One region of the Arthrobacter sp. SPT-J7 genome, then DNA from elsewhere that is predicted to be linked to it. Evidence: riboswitches for the same ligand, from Rfam matches in the RefSeq annotation. Region 1 holds a riboswitch; each other region holds the start of a gene.
The links. Region 1 has a riboswitch for thiamine pyrophosphate ahead of AC5RWX_RS16200 (ECF transporter S component). Riboswitches for the same ligand answer to the same signal wherever they lie in the genome.

Region 1 (4,202 bases):
ATCGACGTGGCCACCAAGGAAGCCGCCGAAGACTTTCAGGCCGAGGTGCGGAACATCGAGGCCGGCCTGATCCGGATGATGGGGACCAAGGAAGAACTGGAACTGGTCAAAGCTGAAGGTGCCGGCAGAAGAGGAGCAGCGTAAACGTGGAAATCATGTCGCTTGCCCAAATCGTCGTCATGGTCATTCTGGCCCTGTCCGCTGTGCTGGCGCTGGTCCGACTGGTCCGCGGGCCGTCGCTGCTGGACCGGTTGCTGGCCATAGACGTGCTGCTGGCGGTAGTCTGCGCCGGACTGATTGCGGACATGGCCGTCGGCGGCCACATGAATAATCTGACGCTGGTCGTGGTGATCTGCCTGGTCGGCTTCATCGGTTCCGTGGCCGTGGCCCGATTCGTCACCGATGGGCGGCCCCGTGAACACTGACCTGATCCTCGACATTGCCACCGCCGCCTGCTTGATCACCGGCTCGGTGATGTCCTTGGCCGCGGGCATCGGCCTGCTGCGGTTCCCGGACCTGCTGTCGCGGATGCACGCCGCCACGAAACCGCAGGTGTTCGGCTTGCTGCTGCTGCTGACAGGTTTAGGACTCCAGCTGGGCAGCTGGGCGGCGGTGCCCGTGTTGCTCATCGCATGGCTGTTCCAGCTGCTCACCGTGCCGGTCTCGGCACACATGGTGGGCCGCGCCGGATACCGCACCAAACACTTGCGGAGGGAAATCCTCAGCGTGGACGACCTCGACGCGGTGGTGGAAGCGGCAGCCGAAGAAGAGCCGGAAGCGGAGCTCGACGCCGCAGCGGTGGACGCCGGCGAGGCCGACGCGGCCGAGGCGGACGCTGCTGCGGCCGAGCCCGCAGACGCTGCGGACGGCGCTGCTGCACTCGGCACGGACCCCGGGGTCGGTGACAGGCGAAGTGCGGCGACGGCGGCTGGTCGAGTCCGGAAAGACCACGACTCCGCCGGACCGCACAAGTCCTAGTGCCCCACAGGGTCTGGTTCCGCACAAAGTCCAGCGCCGCCCAAGGACCAGGAGAGCCGACGGGGACGAGGCTGCAGCCCCGTCCCCGCCGGCGTGTTCCTTACGCGCTCTAGACGAGTTCCGGGGTCTTTTCGTAGTGCCGGACTGCCTTGGCGGTGGCCCGCTTGAGCAGTACCTGGATTACCCGGCCAACCGTGCCCGAGACTACCGCGAAAATCACGGCAGACCGCAGGCTGTTTTCCAAGTCATCGTCGGCCTGAGGCGCGTCGCGGCCGGTGACCTTCTTCCACACGTAGCCCAGCACCTTGGTGGCTGCCAAGCCCGCACCTACACTCACCAGGGTGCCTAAGAGCCTTAGTACAACGGTCATGCCTGCTCCTTTCCGGGGCACAGCGTCCCCGTGTCATCAGCTCTGCCGTTCCCAGCCTACTGCCCGGCACCCACGCGTCCCGCCGCCGTCGTGCATTTTCCCGCGTTTTCCCGCGGATGGTGGCCGAATGGGCCGCCGGACCGGCCGAGTGTAGACTGGGTGCTGCTGCTAGACAGCACCTATAACGACAGGGGAGCGTCCGACCGACCGGCACACGCCGGACACGGGAGGGACGCTGAGAGTGCGGAGAGACCGCAGACCCTCGAACCTGCTCCGGTTAGTACCGGCGAAGGGAGTCGAGTTCTCGGGGCGCGCCGCGTGGGCCGCCCTCCCCTCCTGCACCCAGGAGGATTAAAGTGAGTACCGTTTCGAATGCACCCACCACGCCCAGTCCCTCGCGCACGCCGCGATATCGCTGGCGAGTGGTGGACATCGTCGTCGCCTCGGTGATTGCCGTGGCCGTCGGCGTCATCTTCTGGGCCTGGTCCGCGGCTTGGCCGCTGATCGAGAGCCTCACCGTGGCGTTCCCGCCCTCCGCCGGCCTCTACACCGGCGGATGGCTCATGGCCGGGGTGCTGGGCGGGCTGATCATCCGCAAGCCCGGCGCCGCAATCTACTGCGAGGTGCTGGCCGCCATCGTCTCCGGCCTGCTGGGCACCAGCTTCGGCATGAGCGTGCTGGTTTCCGGCCTGATCCAGGGCCTGGGCGCCGAAGTCGTCTTCCTGCTCTTCCTCTACCGGAAATTCAACCTGCTGGTGGCGATGCTGGCCGGTCTCGGCGCCGGCCTGGCGCTGTCGATCAGCGAGAACATCCTCTACAACATGCTCTGGGCGCCCGAGTGGCAGTTGGCCTACGTGGGCTTCGCCGCAGTGTCCGGCGTGGTGATTGCCGGGTTGCTGCCGTGGCTGGCGGTCAAGGGCCTGGCCAGGACGGGCGTGCTGTCCTCCTTCGCGGCGGGCCGCGCGGCAGACGTCTGAGCCGTTCCATGAAACTGCAGAGTACGACGGCGGTGTCCGGCCCGGTGCCGGTCCTCGCCGAGGGATGGGGCTGGCGGCATGCCGGCCGCAAGGATCCGGCGGTCAGCGGGGCCAGCTTCAGCATTGCAGCCGGTGAACGGGTGCTGTTACTGGGTGCCTCCGGCGCCGGGAAGTCCACGCTGCTGCACGCGATGGCGGGCGTGCTCGGCGACGACGGGGAAGGCGAGGAAGTCGGGCGGCTCACCGTGGCCGGGCTGCGTCCCTCGGAAGCCCGCGGCAGGGCCGGGCTGGTGCTGCAGGACCCGGAAAGCCAGCTGGTGCTGGCGCGGGTGGGCGACGAGGTGGCCTTCGGGGCGGAAAACCTCTCCGTCCCGCGCGGACAGATCTGGGACCGGGTCCGCGAAGCGCTGGCCGACGTCGGACTGGAGGTGCCGCTAAACCATCCCACCGCGGCCCTGTCGGGCGGGCAGAAACAGCGGCTGGCGCTGGCATCGGTCCTGGCCATGCGGCCGGGGCTGCTGCTGCTGGACGAGCCGACCGCGAACCTGGACCCGGAGGGCGTGCACGAAGTGCGCGACGCCGTGGCCCGGGTGCTGGACCGGACCGGTGCCACCTTGGTGGTGGTGGAACACCGCGTGGCCGTCTGGGCGGACGTGGTGGACCGGGTGATCGTGCTGGCGGCCGGAGGCGGCGTGCTGGCAGACGGCCCGCCGGACAAGGTGCTGGCCGAAAGCGCCACCCGCGCCCGGCTGGTGGCGGCCGGTGTTTGGGTTCCCGGACATACGCCGCGGCTCCAGCTGCCCGCGGCCCCGGTTGCCGGCGGGCCGTTGCTGCAGGCGGTGGGATTGGACGCGGCCCGGAGCCGGAAGACCGGGCCGGTGCTGCGGGGCGTGGACTTGGACCTGCTCAGCGGACACGCGCTGAGCATCACCGGACCGAACGGCGCCGGCAAGTCGACGCTGGCCCTCACGCTGGGCGGCCTGCTGGCGCCCGCCGGGGGAGGGCTGTTCGCGACCCCGGCGCTGCACCGTGGCGCGGCGCAGTCCCCGGTGAAATGGAAGTCCGCCCAGCTGGTGGCCCGGATTGGCAGCGTGTTCCAAGAACCGGAACATCAATTCCTGACCAGCACCGTGGCCGACGAACTGGAGTTCGGTCCGCGGCGGGTGGCGAAGCTGCCCGAGCCGGAGGTCCGGCAGTTGGTGGACAGCATTGCCGAACGGCTCCGCCTGACCCGGCTGCTGCGGGCCAACCCGTTTACCCTCTCCGGCGGCGAGAAGCGCCGGCTCTCGGTGGCCACCATGCTCGCCACCAGTCCGGACATCCTGATGCTGGACGAGCCGACCTTCGGGCAGGACGCCAACACCTGGGCTGAACTGGTCACGCTGCTGGCCGAGTTGGTGGCCGAAGGCAAGAGCGTGGTGTCGGTGACGCACGACGCCGACTTCACCGCGGCGCTTGGCGGCACGGCTGTGCGCGTGGACGGCGGCGCAGTCCAGCCGGTGCAGGCGCTTCGGAGGGCAGCATGAGCGTGGACTTGATGACTCCGCGGCTGACCGCCTCGCCGTTCAGCCGAGCCAACCCGGTGTCCAAGCTGGCTGCTGCCGCCGTCATCACCGTGGTGGTCATGCTCAGCGTGGACTGGGTCAGCGCGTCGGTCGTGCTGGCGGCCGAGCTGCTGCTGATGCCGGTGCTGGGGGTGAACCCGTGGCTGCTGTTCAAGCGCGGCTGGCCCTTGCTGGCGGCGGCGGCGACCGGGGCCTGGGCCACGGCATTGTTGGCGGAGAAGACCGGAGCGGTGCTGTTCCAGCTCGGGCCGGTGGTGTTCACCGAGGACTCGGTGGCCGGCGGAGTCGCCATTGGCCTGCGCTCGCTCGCCG
Region 2 (4,202 bases), on a different contig from region 1:
CGTTGCCGCAGACCGGCCGCATCGACCGCCGCGAGGGCGCGGTCGATGCGTGCCGATATCTGCCCCGGAGGCACGGCGCGGTTCTCCAGCGGAAGAGCCAGTTCCTGTTCCACGTCCGGCAGGCAGACGCCGGAGGAGGGGTCTTGGGCGAGGACGCCGACATCGCGCGAGAGTTCGACGACCGACGCATCGGTGGTGGCCGTCCCGCTCACCGACACGCGGCCCGTGAGCGTGGACAGCACCGTGTGCGGAACCACCCCGGTGATCGCCTGCAGCAGCGTGGACTTTCCGGACCCCGAGGCCCCGAACACGATCAGGTGCTCGTCGGGCTCCAGCCGCAGCCCGACGCCGCGCAGCACCGCGGACTCCCGCCGGGGAAACTCAACGGAGACGTCGTCGAGCAGCAGGGCAGGTTCAGCGGGCATTGGCCTTGCCCAGACGCGCGCACCCGATCGCGAAGTTGTCCACCACGCCCGTCTTCGCGAGGGCGTCGACAATCAGCTTGGCCAACAGGCCGCCGAGCACCACGCCGGAAATCAGGTGGATGACCAGGCGGGTGAAAAACAGGTCCTGGCCGTACCAGCCGGAGCGGAAGGCCGAATAGAAGAAGACCAGGCCGGCACCGAGCAGGCCGGACAAGGCATATGTGGCCCAGCCGTACGAACGGTAGCGGGTGGCCGCGAACGGGATTTCGCTGCCGATGCCTTGGATGGCCGCCGCGATGAACAGCATCGGGCCCACCGCCGAGCCCAGGAAGACGACCTCGATCACCGAGGCCAGCACCTCGGCGATGACGCCGGCAAACGGACGCTGGACGATAGCAATGGCGATCGGCGCGACCAACAGCCAGCTGCCGGCAAGGAAGTGCTGCGAGAGGTCGCCGGCCGGTCCCATCAGGATCGACAGGGCAGTCCAGGCCTGCACAAAGACCCAGTAGAGGAAACCGAAGACGACGCCGAGGACCACCAGCAGGACCAGGTCCTTGAGGCTCCAGGAAGACCGTGTGCGGGCAGGGCTAGATGAGGTTGACATGTAGATTCCTTCCGGCCAGCGTCAGGACGCGCTGGGGCTGTTGATGGACAAGGTCGCATGCGTGACGACGTGCTGGACGGTGCGCCCGATCAGGACCCATCCCGCGGCGATGGTCTGCAGGACCTGGGCGACGTCTCCGTCCAGCCGGGTGACGTAGTGGTCTTCGGTCACGATCACGCCGGTGGACTTGGCGTAGTCGATGGCGGCGTAGATGTCGCGCATGTGATCCGCTGCAGCGCTGCCGGTTCCGCCGTCGGCGAGCGGGTAGATCGCCCAGTCTGCCGCCGCCTGGATGCCGGTCGGTTCCAGTTGCGGGATCTCCGAGTACAGCGCCGCGCCGCCCTCGGGGATCTCGCAGCTGACGCCGCCCGGGCAGCCCCGGGACAGCTGGACCGCGGCCGCCACGTGCGCTCCGCTGCGGCCGGCCGCGGCAATCACCTGGCTCAGATAGCGCAGCACGTCCTGTTCGGCGCCGGAGACGTAGGTGCTGACTTTCCCGGTCTGGACCTCGAGCCCGGTGGCGTCGGCCTGCCGCAGCGCCGCCAGGATGACGTCGACGTAGTCATCGGCCATCACCGCCAAGGTCAGTCTGGCCCCGACGCCGAATTCGCGCGGCGTGGCGGTGAAGGAGGTTCCGGTGTTGCCGGGGGAGGGATGGTTTGCTGCCGTGGCGGCAGCGTCAGGTGCTCGCATGGTCGCGCCCTTCTGTGGTGTGGACAGGGCACGGGTGTGAGGGTTGCTCCCTGCGCTGGCATGATCCAGATCAGGTTCAACGGTCGAAACTTGAGAAGTTTCCTCTCAGCCCGGCTCACCGGACTCCCGTGTACAAGCCAGCAGCCTACCGGCAGGTTCGCCAGGTGGCGAAAGGACGCCAGTACGACGACGTCACACTCCGGTAGACGGCCGCGGCCAGGCCCGGCTGCTGCCGGGCCGGGCGGCGGGAGTTAGGGGCGCATGCTTCCCGTCTCCACGAAGCGCTGGTGCCAGGACAAGGCCTCGCCGAGCAGGTGCGGGGTGTGCTTGGCAAAGCTGTCCCTGCAGGCGCGGTCGAAGTAGTCCTGCAGCATCGGCCGGTAGTCCGGATGCACGCAGGTGTCGATAATCTTGCGCGCGCGCTGCTTCGGGGCCAGACCGCGCAGGTCGGCTAGGCCCTGTTCGGTCACCACAATCATGGTGTCGTGCTCGGTGTGGTCCACGTGACTGGCCATCGGCACGATGCTGGAGATTTTTCCGCCCTTGGCCGTGCTCGGCGACATGAACACGGACAGGTAGCCGTTCCGGGCGAAGTCGCCGGAGCCGCCGATGCCGTTCATCACCTTGGTGCCGGCAATGTGGGTGGAGTTGATGTTGCCGTAGATGTCCGCCTCGATCATGCCGTTGAGCGCAATGCAGCCCAGCCGGCGGATCAGCTCCGGGTGGTTGGAGATCTCCTGGGTGCGCAGGATGATGCGCTCGCGGTAGTAATCGACGTGGGCGTTGAACTCCTCCACCCCGGCCTGGCTGAGCGAGAAGGACGTGGCCGACGCCATCCGCAGCACGCCGTCCTTGATCAGCTTCAGCATGCCGTCCTGGATGACCTCGGTGTACGCGGTCAGGCCGCGGTAGCCGCCGGCGGCCAAGCCTTCCAGCACCGCATTGGGGATATTGCCGACGCCGGACTGCAGCGGCAGCAGCTTGTCCGTCAGGCGGCCGCGCTGGACCTCCTGGTCCAAAAAGTCCAGTAGGTGGCCGGCGATTTGCTGCGAGGTCTCGTCCGGCGGGTTGAACGGGGAGTTGCGGTCAGGGGCGTCCGTGTGCACGATCGCCACGATCTTGTCCGGGTCCACCTGCAGATATGGGTCGCCGATCCGGTCATCCGGATGCAGCAGCTGGATTGGTTTCCGGTTCGGCGGCAGTGCGGTGCCGTAGTAGACGTCGTGCATGCCCTCCAGTTCGGCGGGCTGCGCGCTGTTGACCTCCACAATGACCTTGTCCGCCTGCTCCAACCAGGTCTTGTTGTTGCCCACCGAGGACGACGGGATCAGCCGGCCGTCTTCCAGCATGCCGACCACTTCGACGACGGCGAGGTCTACGTCGCCGAAGAACCCGAACCAGGTGTGCTGGGCGACGTGGCTGAGGTGGATGTCGATGTAGTCCAATTCCCCGGCGTTGATGCGCTCGCGCAGTGCTGGGTCGGACTGATAGGGCAAGCGCAACTCCATCCCGTCCACCTTGGCCAGCGCGCCGTCGAGCTCAGGGGCGGTCGATGCCCCGGTCAGAACGCGGATCTTAAACTGCTCACCCGCTGCGTGGGCGGATTCCATCCGCGCCGCCAGCGCCTGCGGCACGGCCTTCGGGTAGCCGGCCCCGGTGAAGCCGCTCATGGCCACCGTCATGCCGGGTTTGATCAGTTCGGCCGCCTGCTCGGCGGACATTACGCGCTCGAGCATGCGGGCATTGCGAATGCGGTCTTGCATCATGCCCCTTCGTCAGATTCTTCCCTCCACCTTAGGCGTCGGGCACGGATGTTCGGGCCTTGGTGACGGGCGGAAGCACCGCACGGAGCGCTCCTGCGTGGCGGTGCTGCTACGGCTGGCGCAGTTGTTCCTCCGCGGTTTGCCGCACGCAGGCGGAGAGTTCATCAAGGATCGGTGAGCTGATTTTCCAGCGCTGCCAGTAGAGCGGCACGTCCACCGGCAGGTCCGGGGCCAGCTCATGCAACGTGCCGCGGCGGAGGTCCGCCAGGCACTGCTGTTCCGGCAGCAGGGCCCAGCCGATACCCAGCCGGACGGCGGCCGCAAACTCCCCGGACGCCGGCATGTAGTGGCGGGGCGCGGACAGGCCGGCGCCGGTCACCGTCCGGTAGAAGCGCTCCTGCAGGTCGTCCTTGCGGTCGAAGTCCAGCACCGGCGCCTCACCCAGCCAGGCCAGGTCGTCGTCCGGCGTCCCGTTGGGCCGCCAGTGCGCCAGATAGTCGCTGCTGGCCACCGCCCGGTACCGGAGCGAGCCGAGGGCTTCCACGGAACAGCCCTGGACTGGTTCCGGCGTGGCAGTCACCGCCGCGGTGACACGACCCGACCGCAGCAGCGAGGTCGAATGCTGCTCGTCTTCACGGTGCACCTCAAAGAACACGCCACGATCGCGCGGCATCCGGGCCAGCGCCCCCAGGAACCAGGTGGCGAGCGAATCCG
Region 3 (4,202 bases), on a different contig from region 1:
TGGGTCACCCCGGTATCGAAGCCGTGCCGCCGGAAGCCGTTGCCGTACAGGCGGTTGGGCTGGGACGAAGTCATCTCGTAGAGTGCCAGGTGACCTGTGATGGCGCCGCGAAGCCGGCGGTTGAGCCCGAAGAGGGACATCATGTTCACCGCCGCGAGGGAGATGGCAGGTACCGCGTCGACGTACGCGCCGTATGCGTCGTCCAAACCCAACCCCCGCATGGTGCGGGCAAAGAGTGCGCTGTGCATGCGTTCCGGGCGTCCTCCGCCGTACTCGTCGGCCTGGATCTCCACCAGCGCTGCCTTCGGCCGTCCGCTGAGCCGGGGAATGGCCCACGTGTGGGGGTCCGCCTCCTTCAGCTGGTAGACGGATTTGTGGATGAGGAACTCCTTGAGCTGGTCGAGGCCCGCCTTCTTGGCCACGTAGCGGGACACGCTGGGTCCGGTGTCGGAACCGGCCAGACCGAACAGGACGTCAGCCACGGCGTCACTGGTCATCTCCGCTGCGGGCGGCACGTCCAGCTCCCCGGCCACTGATTGGGCAGCGGCCCGCAGTGCTTCCTCGAACGGCCTTTCGAGCAGGCGACGGACCTGGATGAGGCCCGGCTCCCACTCCCACTCGTCGTTGACGCCTTCAAGGCCGGAGTAGTGGAGCTCATAAAGGCAGAAAAGGGCCAGCTGGACGTCGTCGTCGCCGATGATGTCTGTGGTTGTGCCCAGCTCTGCCGTGACCAGGCGGCGCAGCTCTTCGGCGCCCGGGCTGCCGTCGCCGGTGTCGGCGGTACCTGCCAGCGCATTGAACACGGCGCTGCTGATGGGGCCTCGGGGTTCCGGAATTTTCATGATGCTCCTTTAGGTGGCAGCCGTGCTGCCGGTGCTGGGGCGTCGACGGTGACGGTGACGGGTTTCGGTTGGGCCGGGGCTCAAATCACGCCCTGCGGCGGCTTCTTTGGGGTGGTTCGCGGAGATAGCAGGATAGCCAGGATGATCATGCCCAGGCCCAGGGCCAAGTGCAACCAGTTGTCGGCGCCGTTGACAGGGACAAAGTTGGCAGGGGTTTGATCGCCCACCAGGAGACCGTACAGCCAGAGGACCAGGTAGACAACGCCCCCGTAGATGAGAAAGCTCCTTGCCTGCTGGTGGGTCCGGGCCAGCAGCAGCCCCGCTGCCCCGAAGGCCGCATGTACGGCGTTGTGCAGGATGGACACCTGGAAAATTCCCAACAGCATGGCTCCGGAGCCATGCCCGGCCATGCCGAGTGCTTCGTAATCAGTGGTGATCCCGGGGATGAACCCCAGCACAGTCACCAGGAGGAAAAGGGCGCCCGTTGCCAGCGCGGCCTTCTGCAGGCCGGTCCTCGCTCCGGTGGCCCGGGTGCTGACTGTCATGTCCTGTCTCCTCAAAAGCCGGGAGACAACATAGTAAGCATGGTTACTAATAAAAGCTAAGTACGCTTCTCATCTTCCGGACGGTCAGCTAGTGCGGCAGCCCCGGCTGGCGATGCTGGTGACTATCCGTCCGGGGTACTCCACACATAGGGGTTGGCCTGGTGCCCGCCGCGTCGGCCGTGCTGGTACCCCTGCTGCCAGGCCTTCCCGACGGCGGACACAAGCTCCGCCAGCAGGGGATAGTAGGGGTGGTCCGGACCGATGTAGATCATTTCTTCGACGGCCTTGTCCACCGCCGCCCGCACCTGGTTTTCAGCTGCAGGACCGATCATGGCGTCCTCCTGGTTGGAACTCCGGCCGCTGGCCTCGAATGTACTCCGGGCCTGTGGCGGAGTCCATAGCCCGCTGGTTAAGGCAGTCAGCCCATTCCGCTCGTCAGTCCGTTCGCATGGACCCAAGGATCTCCCGCAGGGCCTGTACCACCAGGTCGTGGTCCTGCACCTGGGGAAGCCCGGAAACAGTCACTGTTGCGACTGCACCCACTCCTGCGACATACACAGGGAAGGAGCCGCCGTGGGCAGCATACCGGCTCTGATCGAACCAGGCGTGGTCCTCGATCCGTCCGCCCTTGAGCCGCGCGCGCAGCCCCACCAGGAGGGATGGCACCTCATACCTGGCGGCAGTGCGCTGCTTGGCGCGGATCCAGTGCCCGTTGTCCGGCGTGGCGCCGGTCAGCGCCACATGGAACAGGACCTGCTCGCCCTTGGTGATGTCGATCGCGATGGGAAACTGCCCCTCCTTGCCCAGCTCCACGAGCAGCAGCCCCAGGTTCAGTGCATCGTCCAAGGAGAAACCGGGGAACTGAAGTTCCCTGATTTCGCCTTCAATCCGGGCGATGAGCGATTGCAGGGATCCTTCCTGCTGGATGGCATCGGAATCCGGGTCAAACTCAGTCACATGCGGGAGATTGGCAGCCATGGCCCACAATCTACCCCTCTTCCGGTGTAAACTGGACCCCGCCCACAAGGGCGATTGTTTACCGACAGAATCATTCAACGACAGGGGAGCGCCGCCGTCGGGCATTACTGGCCATGCCAGGGACCGCAGGTGGGCGCTGAGAGTGCGGATAGCCGCAGACCCTCGAACCTGATCCGGTTAGTACCGGCGCAAGGGAGTCGAGTTCTCGAAGTGTGCGGCGACGGCGGCAATGCCGGTTGCTGTATCCACTTTCCCCTCCTGTTCCTCAGGAGGATCGCATGGCAACGACAGCAATCAAGAAGACCACCAGCAAGTCCTGGCGTGTCGTGGACATCGTGGTGGCAGCCCTCATCGCCATCGCCGGCGGGGTCATTTTCTGGGCCTGGTCCCAAGGCGCAGCCGCAGTCTCGGCACCCATGAACGCCGTTTATCCGCCGCTCACCGGCTTGATTGCCGGCGGCTGGATGATCCCCGCGGTGCTGGGTATGCTCATCATCCGCAAGCCGGGCGCCGCACTGTTCTGCGAGACCGTGGCCGCTACCGGCGAACTGCTCATGGGCTCGCAGTACGGCGCCTCGGTGCTGTTCTCCGGGTTTGTCCAGGGCCTCGGCGCGGAGATCATCTTCGCGATCTTCGTGTACCGGAAGTTCAACCTCCCCGTATCACTGCTTGCCGGTGCCGCTGCAGGTCTTTTCTGCGGCCTGAACGATTCCTTTGCGCCCTGGGGCTGGAACATCGCCTACTCCGGCGGGGACAAGCTGGCTTACATCATCTTCACTGCCATTTCCGGCGCCGTGATCGCCGGAGCCCTGTCCTGGATCGCCACCCGCGGCCTGGCAAGGACCGGCGTCCTGAGCTCCTTTGCGTCACGCAAGGCAGCATCGGAGCCCGTCTTTTCCTGATGACCGCTCCTTCCCTCCACGGCGCTGCGGTGGTGGCGCGGCCGGCTGCCGTCACTGCCAGAGGCTGGGGCTGGCGGCATGCCGGGCGGTCCAAACCTGCCGTCCGTGCCCTAGACCTGGACATCCAACCCGGCGAACGCGTGCTCCTGCTGGGTCCGTCCGGCGCCGGCAAGTCCACGCTCCTTCACGCGCTGGCTGGGGTGCTGGGGGATGAACATGACGACGACGGCAAGGCGGGCGATTCGGATGAGTCCGGTTCGCTGCTGATCGACGGCGCCTCCCCCCGGGAGCAGCGCGGCCGGGCCGGGTTGATGCAGCAGGACCCGGAGACCCAGGTTGTTCTCTCGCGCGTAGGTGACGATGTCGCCTTCGGTGCCGAGAACCTTGCCGTGCCCCGCGGTGACATCTGGGCCCGTGTGCACGAGGCATTGGACGACGTCGGGCTTTCCCACCTGCCGCTGGACCATCCGACGTCGGCACTGTCCGGCGGGCAGAAGCAGCGCCTTGCGTTGGCTGGCATTCTTGCCATGCGGCCGGGGCTGATTCTTCTCGATGAGCCAACGGCCAACCTGGACCCTGCCGGGGTAGTGGAGGTGCGCGACGCCGTGGGCCGCTGCCTCGACAAAACCGGGGCAACGTTGGTGGTGGTGGAACACCGCGTGGCCGTGTGGAAGGACCTGGTTGACCGGATTGTGGTGCTGCAACCCGGCTCTTCAACCGATTCCGCTGTGCTGCTGGACGGCACGCCGGGCCAGGTCCTCAGCGAAGCCCGGAGCATGCTGATCGAGGCCGGGGTCTGGGTGCCCGGCTACGTCCCTCCGACGCGTCCCCGTGTTGCCGGTTCGGCTCCCGGGACTGGCGGCCTGCTGCTTGCCGCCGAGGAGTTGGCGGTGTCGCGTGAACGTGTGCGCCGCAAGGGCTTCCGGAAGGTGCCG
Region 4 (4,202 bases), on a different contig from region 1:
AACGGGTGTATCTCAAGATCGCGTAGGGGCGGGCTTGTTGGTTTCAAATTAAGGAAATCAACGACCGGGCATCCATTTCTACTTCTCCAGTCTAGCCGCAGGCGGCCCAAATCCCGGCTTCCGCGGCCGGGCGGCCCTCTATGGCACTACTCTACGAGTTCGAAATGGACTTCCCGCGTCGCGATATCCGAGGAGACCAGGCGGACCCGGACCTTGGTTCCGGACACCAGTTCCCCCGCGCAGCGGGCGGTCACAGCGGGGTCTGCAATCTGGATGACCCCCGAACTGCCGTTCCCGTTGCCGTTCTTCCCGTTCCCGTTGCCGTTCTTCCCGTTCTCCTTTTGCGGCTTCGACCCGGTAATCACGATCGCATCGAATTCCTGTCCGATGTGGTTAACCAGCAGCGCAGCCTCCACGGTATCGAGGGCCATTCGCTCCATCCGTGATGCCAGCTGGTCGGACCCGGCCATGATCTCGGGGAGGGACTGAAGTGCCTCCCGTGCCCAGGCCGGTACGGCACCGCCGTTACTCAAGGCCTCGCAGATCACCAGGACAAAGCGGTCCACGAGGCGGCGCAGCGGAGCAGTGGTATGGGCATAGGCGGCGCCAATGGCGGACTGGACTGCGTCCTCCGGGACGGAACCGTCAAAGGCTGTGTAGGCAGCGCCGCGGAACAGCATGCCGGCTGAGTGCAGGATGGCCAGCTGACGGGGATCGGTGGAGTCGAGGCTGCGCAGGTATTCGCCGTAGCTGACCTCCCCGTCCCAGGGCTTGCCAAGGGCCTCTGTCTGCAGCCGGAAATGATTCAAGGAGCGCTCGTCCGGGGATGGCATGGTGCGCAGGATGCCCACCTTCCCCGCGAGCATGAGGCCGGCGGCTGCCATTCCTGTCATGAGGGATATCTGTGCGTTCCAATCCTCCACCGGAAGCTGGGGAGCGGCAGCAATGCGGTAGCCGCCGTCGGGAAGCTGGACAATCTCCTGTTCCGGCATATTCAGGCTGGCGCCGCCGCGGGCCCGTTCCAGGTCCACGCGCTTGAGCCCTACTTCCTTAAGGAGCTGCAGCACCGGCGAGGCGGTGCCGGCGTCAAGCTCCGCCTGCACCCCTTTATAACTGAGCTTCGCGCGGCTGCGCATCCGGGCCCGCTTCACGGCCACGGACGTCACCTCGGCTGAACTGTCCAGGCGGAAATCCCAGACGAACGCAGAACAGTCCTGGCCGGGGAGGAGGCTGCCCGCCTCTTCGCTGATCACTTCAGGATGCAGCGGGATCCGACCGTCGGGGGCGTAGAACGTCTGGCCACGGCGGCGTGTTTCCGCGTCCAGGGGGCCGCCGGGGGTCACAAATGCCGGCACATCGGCGATGGCGTACAGCACGTGGTAGCCGTCGCCGTCGGCTTCGATGAACAGTGCCTGGTCCAGGTCGGTGGACGAGGCCGGATCAATTGTGATGAATTCGACGCCGGTGAGGTCGTAAGCAGGGAACTCCAGGCATTCAACTGCCGCCTTCGCATCAGCCACTGCGTCCTCAGGGTAGGCGCCCGGCAGCTCCAGCTCCGTCCTCAGGGCACTCAGCGCTTCCTCAAGCGCGTTGTTGTGCTCGTGGACGTTGGGGGCCAGCCGATGGTGTGACACGAAAATCAGCCTAGCCGGAATCAGCGCCTTTATGCAGGCATCCGGGCCCGGAGCGGCGTTTGGCAGCGTCCCGCTTCAGTGGCCGCAGTCTCCCTGGCCGGGGACATGAGGGGCCGGCGGTATCAGGATTTGGGGGCATCCAGGACGGCGAGCAGTGCAGCGGCGGCGGCTGCGGGGTCGCTGGCCTCCGTGATCGCCCGGACCACCACAATCCTGCGTGCGCCTGCGTCCACCACCTGCTCCACATTGCCGTGGTCAATGCCGCCGATCGCGAACCAGGGAACACCGCCGTCGTCCTGTCCTTCCTGCTCCGCCAGCCGCGCAGCTTTGGCGGCATACTTCACCAGCTCCAGTCCCACAGCTGCCCGCCCCGGTTTGGTGGGGGTTGCCCACACCGGACCCACGCAGAAGTAGTCCAGACCGGCGGGGCCGGCGGCCGCACCGAGGGCCGCGTCCACCTGGTCCGGGGTGTGGCTGGACAGGCCAATGGCGGCGTTGCCATTGAGCAGGGTGCGTGCAGCGTCCAAAGGGAGGTCCTTTTGGCCGATGTGGAAGACGGGTGCCCCGGACAGCACCGCGATGTCGGCCCGGTCGTTGACAGCCCAGAGCCGGCCGTGCCGCTCTGCCGCTTCCTTGAGCACTGCCAGGAGTTCCAGCTCCTCTGCTGCCTCAATGGCCTTGTCCCGCAGCTGGATGATGTCCACGCCGCCGGCGAAGGCTGTGTCCACGAACTGGTCGAAGTCACCGCGGCCCCTGCGGGCGTCGGTGCAGAGGTAGAGGCGGGCGGCGTTGACGCCGTTGCTGATCTTGGCGCTGCTGAGGACATCGGTGCCGGCGGCAGGGGTTTGGGACACATTCATGGGGGAAAGCCTAGTTCCTCTACACTGGCCTCGTACTGCGGGAGCCCGCGGCAGCTGTCACAAAGCGCCGGGCTGAGAGGGCGTCAGAGCCGACCGCTTGACCTGATCCGGCTAATACCGGCGTAGGGAAGGAGACACATGGGTGCACCATCAGAGCACTTGACCGTTGACGCGGACAACACCATCCATGCTGATCTGGCGGTGATCGGCGGCGGAGTGATCGGCCACGGCATCGCGTGGGAGGCGAAGCGCTCCGGCCGTTCCGTGGTGGTGATCGACGACGCGCCGGGTTCGGGGGCCAGCTGGGCCGCCGCCGGCATGCTTGCCCCGGTGAGCGAGCTGCACTACCAGGAGGAGGATCTCCTGGAATTCATGCTGGATGCCTCGGCCCGCTGGCCGGCTTTTGCGGCCGGCCTTACCGCAGCGTCGGGAGCAGATCCGGGATACATCACGACGCCGACCCTCGCCGTGGGTGCCGACGCCGCCGACCGCCGCGCCCTGATGGACCTGCGCGCCGTCCAGCAGGCCAGTGGCCTTTCCGTAGAGCCGCTTACCGTCCGGGGTGCGCGAGAACGGGAACCCCTGCTCAGCCCGGGGATCGCCTGCGCCCTGGACACGCCGGCCGACCACCAGGTGGATCCAAGGCTGTTGGTTGACTGCCTGCAGGCCGCCTTGGCTGGCCATGGTACGAATGACGGCGGCGGGAACAGGTTTGCAGCCGCAGGGTGGGGCAGTGCAGCACCCGGCGCCGTCGGCGGGTATGCGGTACCGGGCAAGGCAGCCGGACTGCTGTGGCAGGACGGAGCTGTTGCCGGCGTGCGCCTGGCGGACGGGGGAACCGTGCTGGCGGCCGAAACGGTGGTGGCGAACGGGCTGCACGCAGCAGCTCTTGCAGGATTGCCCGATGAGCTGCTCCTGCCGTTGCGGCCTGTCTACGGGGACATCCTGCGCCTCGCAGTGCCCCGGCATCTGCAGCCCCTGGTGACGTCCACCGTGCGTGGACTGGTGCATGGCGTTCCGGTCTACATTGTTCCCCGCAGGGACGGCACGGTGGTGATCGGGGCAACCCAGCGTGAGGATGCGCTGTCCGGGGCGGACGCCGTTTCCGCCGGGGGTGTGTACCAGCTCCTCCGCGACGCGCAGGTACTGGTTCCCGCCGTCGCCGAACTCGAACTGCTGGAATGCACCGCCCGCGCCCGTCCCGGAACGCCCGACAACGCGCCCCTGCTGGGACGGGTTCCCGCCCCGGAGGCAGCGGCCAACGGGGAGCACGGGTACGTTTCCGGCTTGATCATCGCCACGGGGTTTTTCCGTCATGGCGTCCTGCTGACACCGGCCGCAGCCGCCGTCTGCCGGGACCTTCTGGACGGCCGCGAGGACCCCCGATGGGCGGCCTTCAGCCCGGGCCGCTTTTCCACCAAGGCGGGCGCCCGCCTAACCACCGGTTCAGCATCCAACCACTTCAGCCACACATCGCCCACAAAGGAAACCGCATGAACATCACCTTGAACGGAACCCGGCACTTTGTGCCTGAGGGTGCCTCCATCACCGTGCTCGTCAGCCAGGTCACCGGCCGCCCCCTGGCCGAAAACGGCCAGGCAACGGACGGCCAAAAGCTTGGTGTGGCCGTGGCCCACAATTCCGGGGTTGTACCGCGCAGCCAGTGGTTTACCACCGCGCTCGCGGACGGCGACGAGGTCGAACTCGT

Region 2: linked by a shared signal. The riboswitch ahead of AC5RWX_RS00390 (YkoF family thiamine/hydroxymethylpyrimidine-binding protein) and the one ahead of AC5RWX_RS16200 (ECF transporter S component) in region 1 are both predicted to bind thiamine pyrophosphate.
Region 3: linked by a shared signal. The riboswitch ahead of AC5RWX_RS18690 (ECF transporter S component) and the one ahead of AC5RWX_RS16200 (ECF transporter S component) in region 1 are both predicted to bind thiamine pyrophosphate.
Region 4: linked by a shared signal. The riboswitch ahead of AC5RWX_RS24375 (FAD-dependent oxidoreductase) and the one ahead of AC5RWX_RS16200 (ECF transporter S component) in region 1 are both predicted to bind thiamine pyrophosphate.

The regions. Positions count from the first base shown of each region.
Region 1 covers NZ_JBNHFF010000011.1:83,555-87,756, reverse strand. Annotated here, with positions in the region: gene AC5RWX_RS16220 (Na+/H+ antiporter subunit E) at 1-144, shown strand, start outside; gene AC5RWX_RS16215 (MrpF/PhaF family protein) at 156-425, shown strand; partial or broken gene mnhG (monovalent cation/H(+) antiporter subunit G) at 403-771, shown strand; gene AC5RWX_RS16205 (DUF4235 domain-containing protein) at 1,088-1,348, opposite strand; TPP riboswitch at 1,528-1,660, shown strand; gene AC5RWX_RS16200 (ECF transporter S component) at 1,705-2,325, shown strand; gene AC5RWX_RS16195 (ABC transporter ATP-binding protein) at 2,334-3,851, shown strand; gene AC5RWX_RS16190 (energy-coupling factor transporter transmembrane component T family protein) at 3,848-4,202, shown strand, end outside.
Region 2 covers NZ_JBNHFF010000001.1:91,708-95,909, forward strand. Annotated here, with positions in the region: gene AC5RWX_RS00380 (ABC transporter ATP-binding protein) at 1-425, opposite strand, end outside; gene AC5RWX_RS00385 (ECF transporter S component) at 415-1,032, opposite strand; gene AC5RWX_RS00390 (YkoF family thiamine/hydroxymethylpyrimidine-binding protein) at 1,054-1,725, opposite strand; TPP riboswitch at 1,756-1,865, opposite strand; gene scpC (succinyl-CoA:acetate CoA-transferase ScpC) at 1,977-3,488, opposite strand; gene AC5RWX_RS00400 (LysR family transcriptional regulator ArgP) at 3,598-4,202, opposite strand, start outside.
Region 3 covers NZ_JBNHFF010000021.1:5,681-9,882, reverse strand. Annotated here, with positions in the region: gene AC5RWX_RS18710 (iron-containing redox enzyme family protein) at 1-842, opposite strand, end outside; gene AC5RWX_RS18705 (DUF4383 domain-containing protein) at 923-1,387, opposite strand; gene AC5RWX_RS18700 (hypothetical protein) at 1,510-1,719, opposite strand; gene AC5RWX_RS18695 (heme-degrading domain-containing protein) at 1,823-2,365, opposite strand; TPP riboswitch at 2,438-2,578, shown strand; gene AC5RWX_RS18690 (ECF transporter S component) at 2,644-3,267, shown strand; gene AC5RWX_RS18685 (ABC transporter ATP-binding protein) at 3,267-4,202, shown strand, end outside.
Region 4 covers NZ_JBNHFF010000089.1:2,598-6,799, forward strand. Annotated here, with positions in the region: gene AC5RWX_RS24365 (RNB domain-containing ribonuclease) at 147-1,634, opposite strand; gene thiE (thiamine phosphate synthase) at 1,757-2,494, opposite strand; TPP riboswitch at 2,522-2,640, shown strand; gene AC5RWX_RS24375 (FAD-dependent oxidoreductase) at 2,633-3,991, shown strand; gene thiS (sulfur carrier protein ThiS) at 3,988-4,202, shown strand, end outside.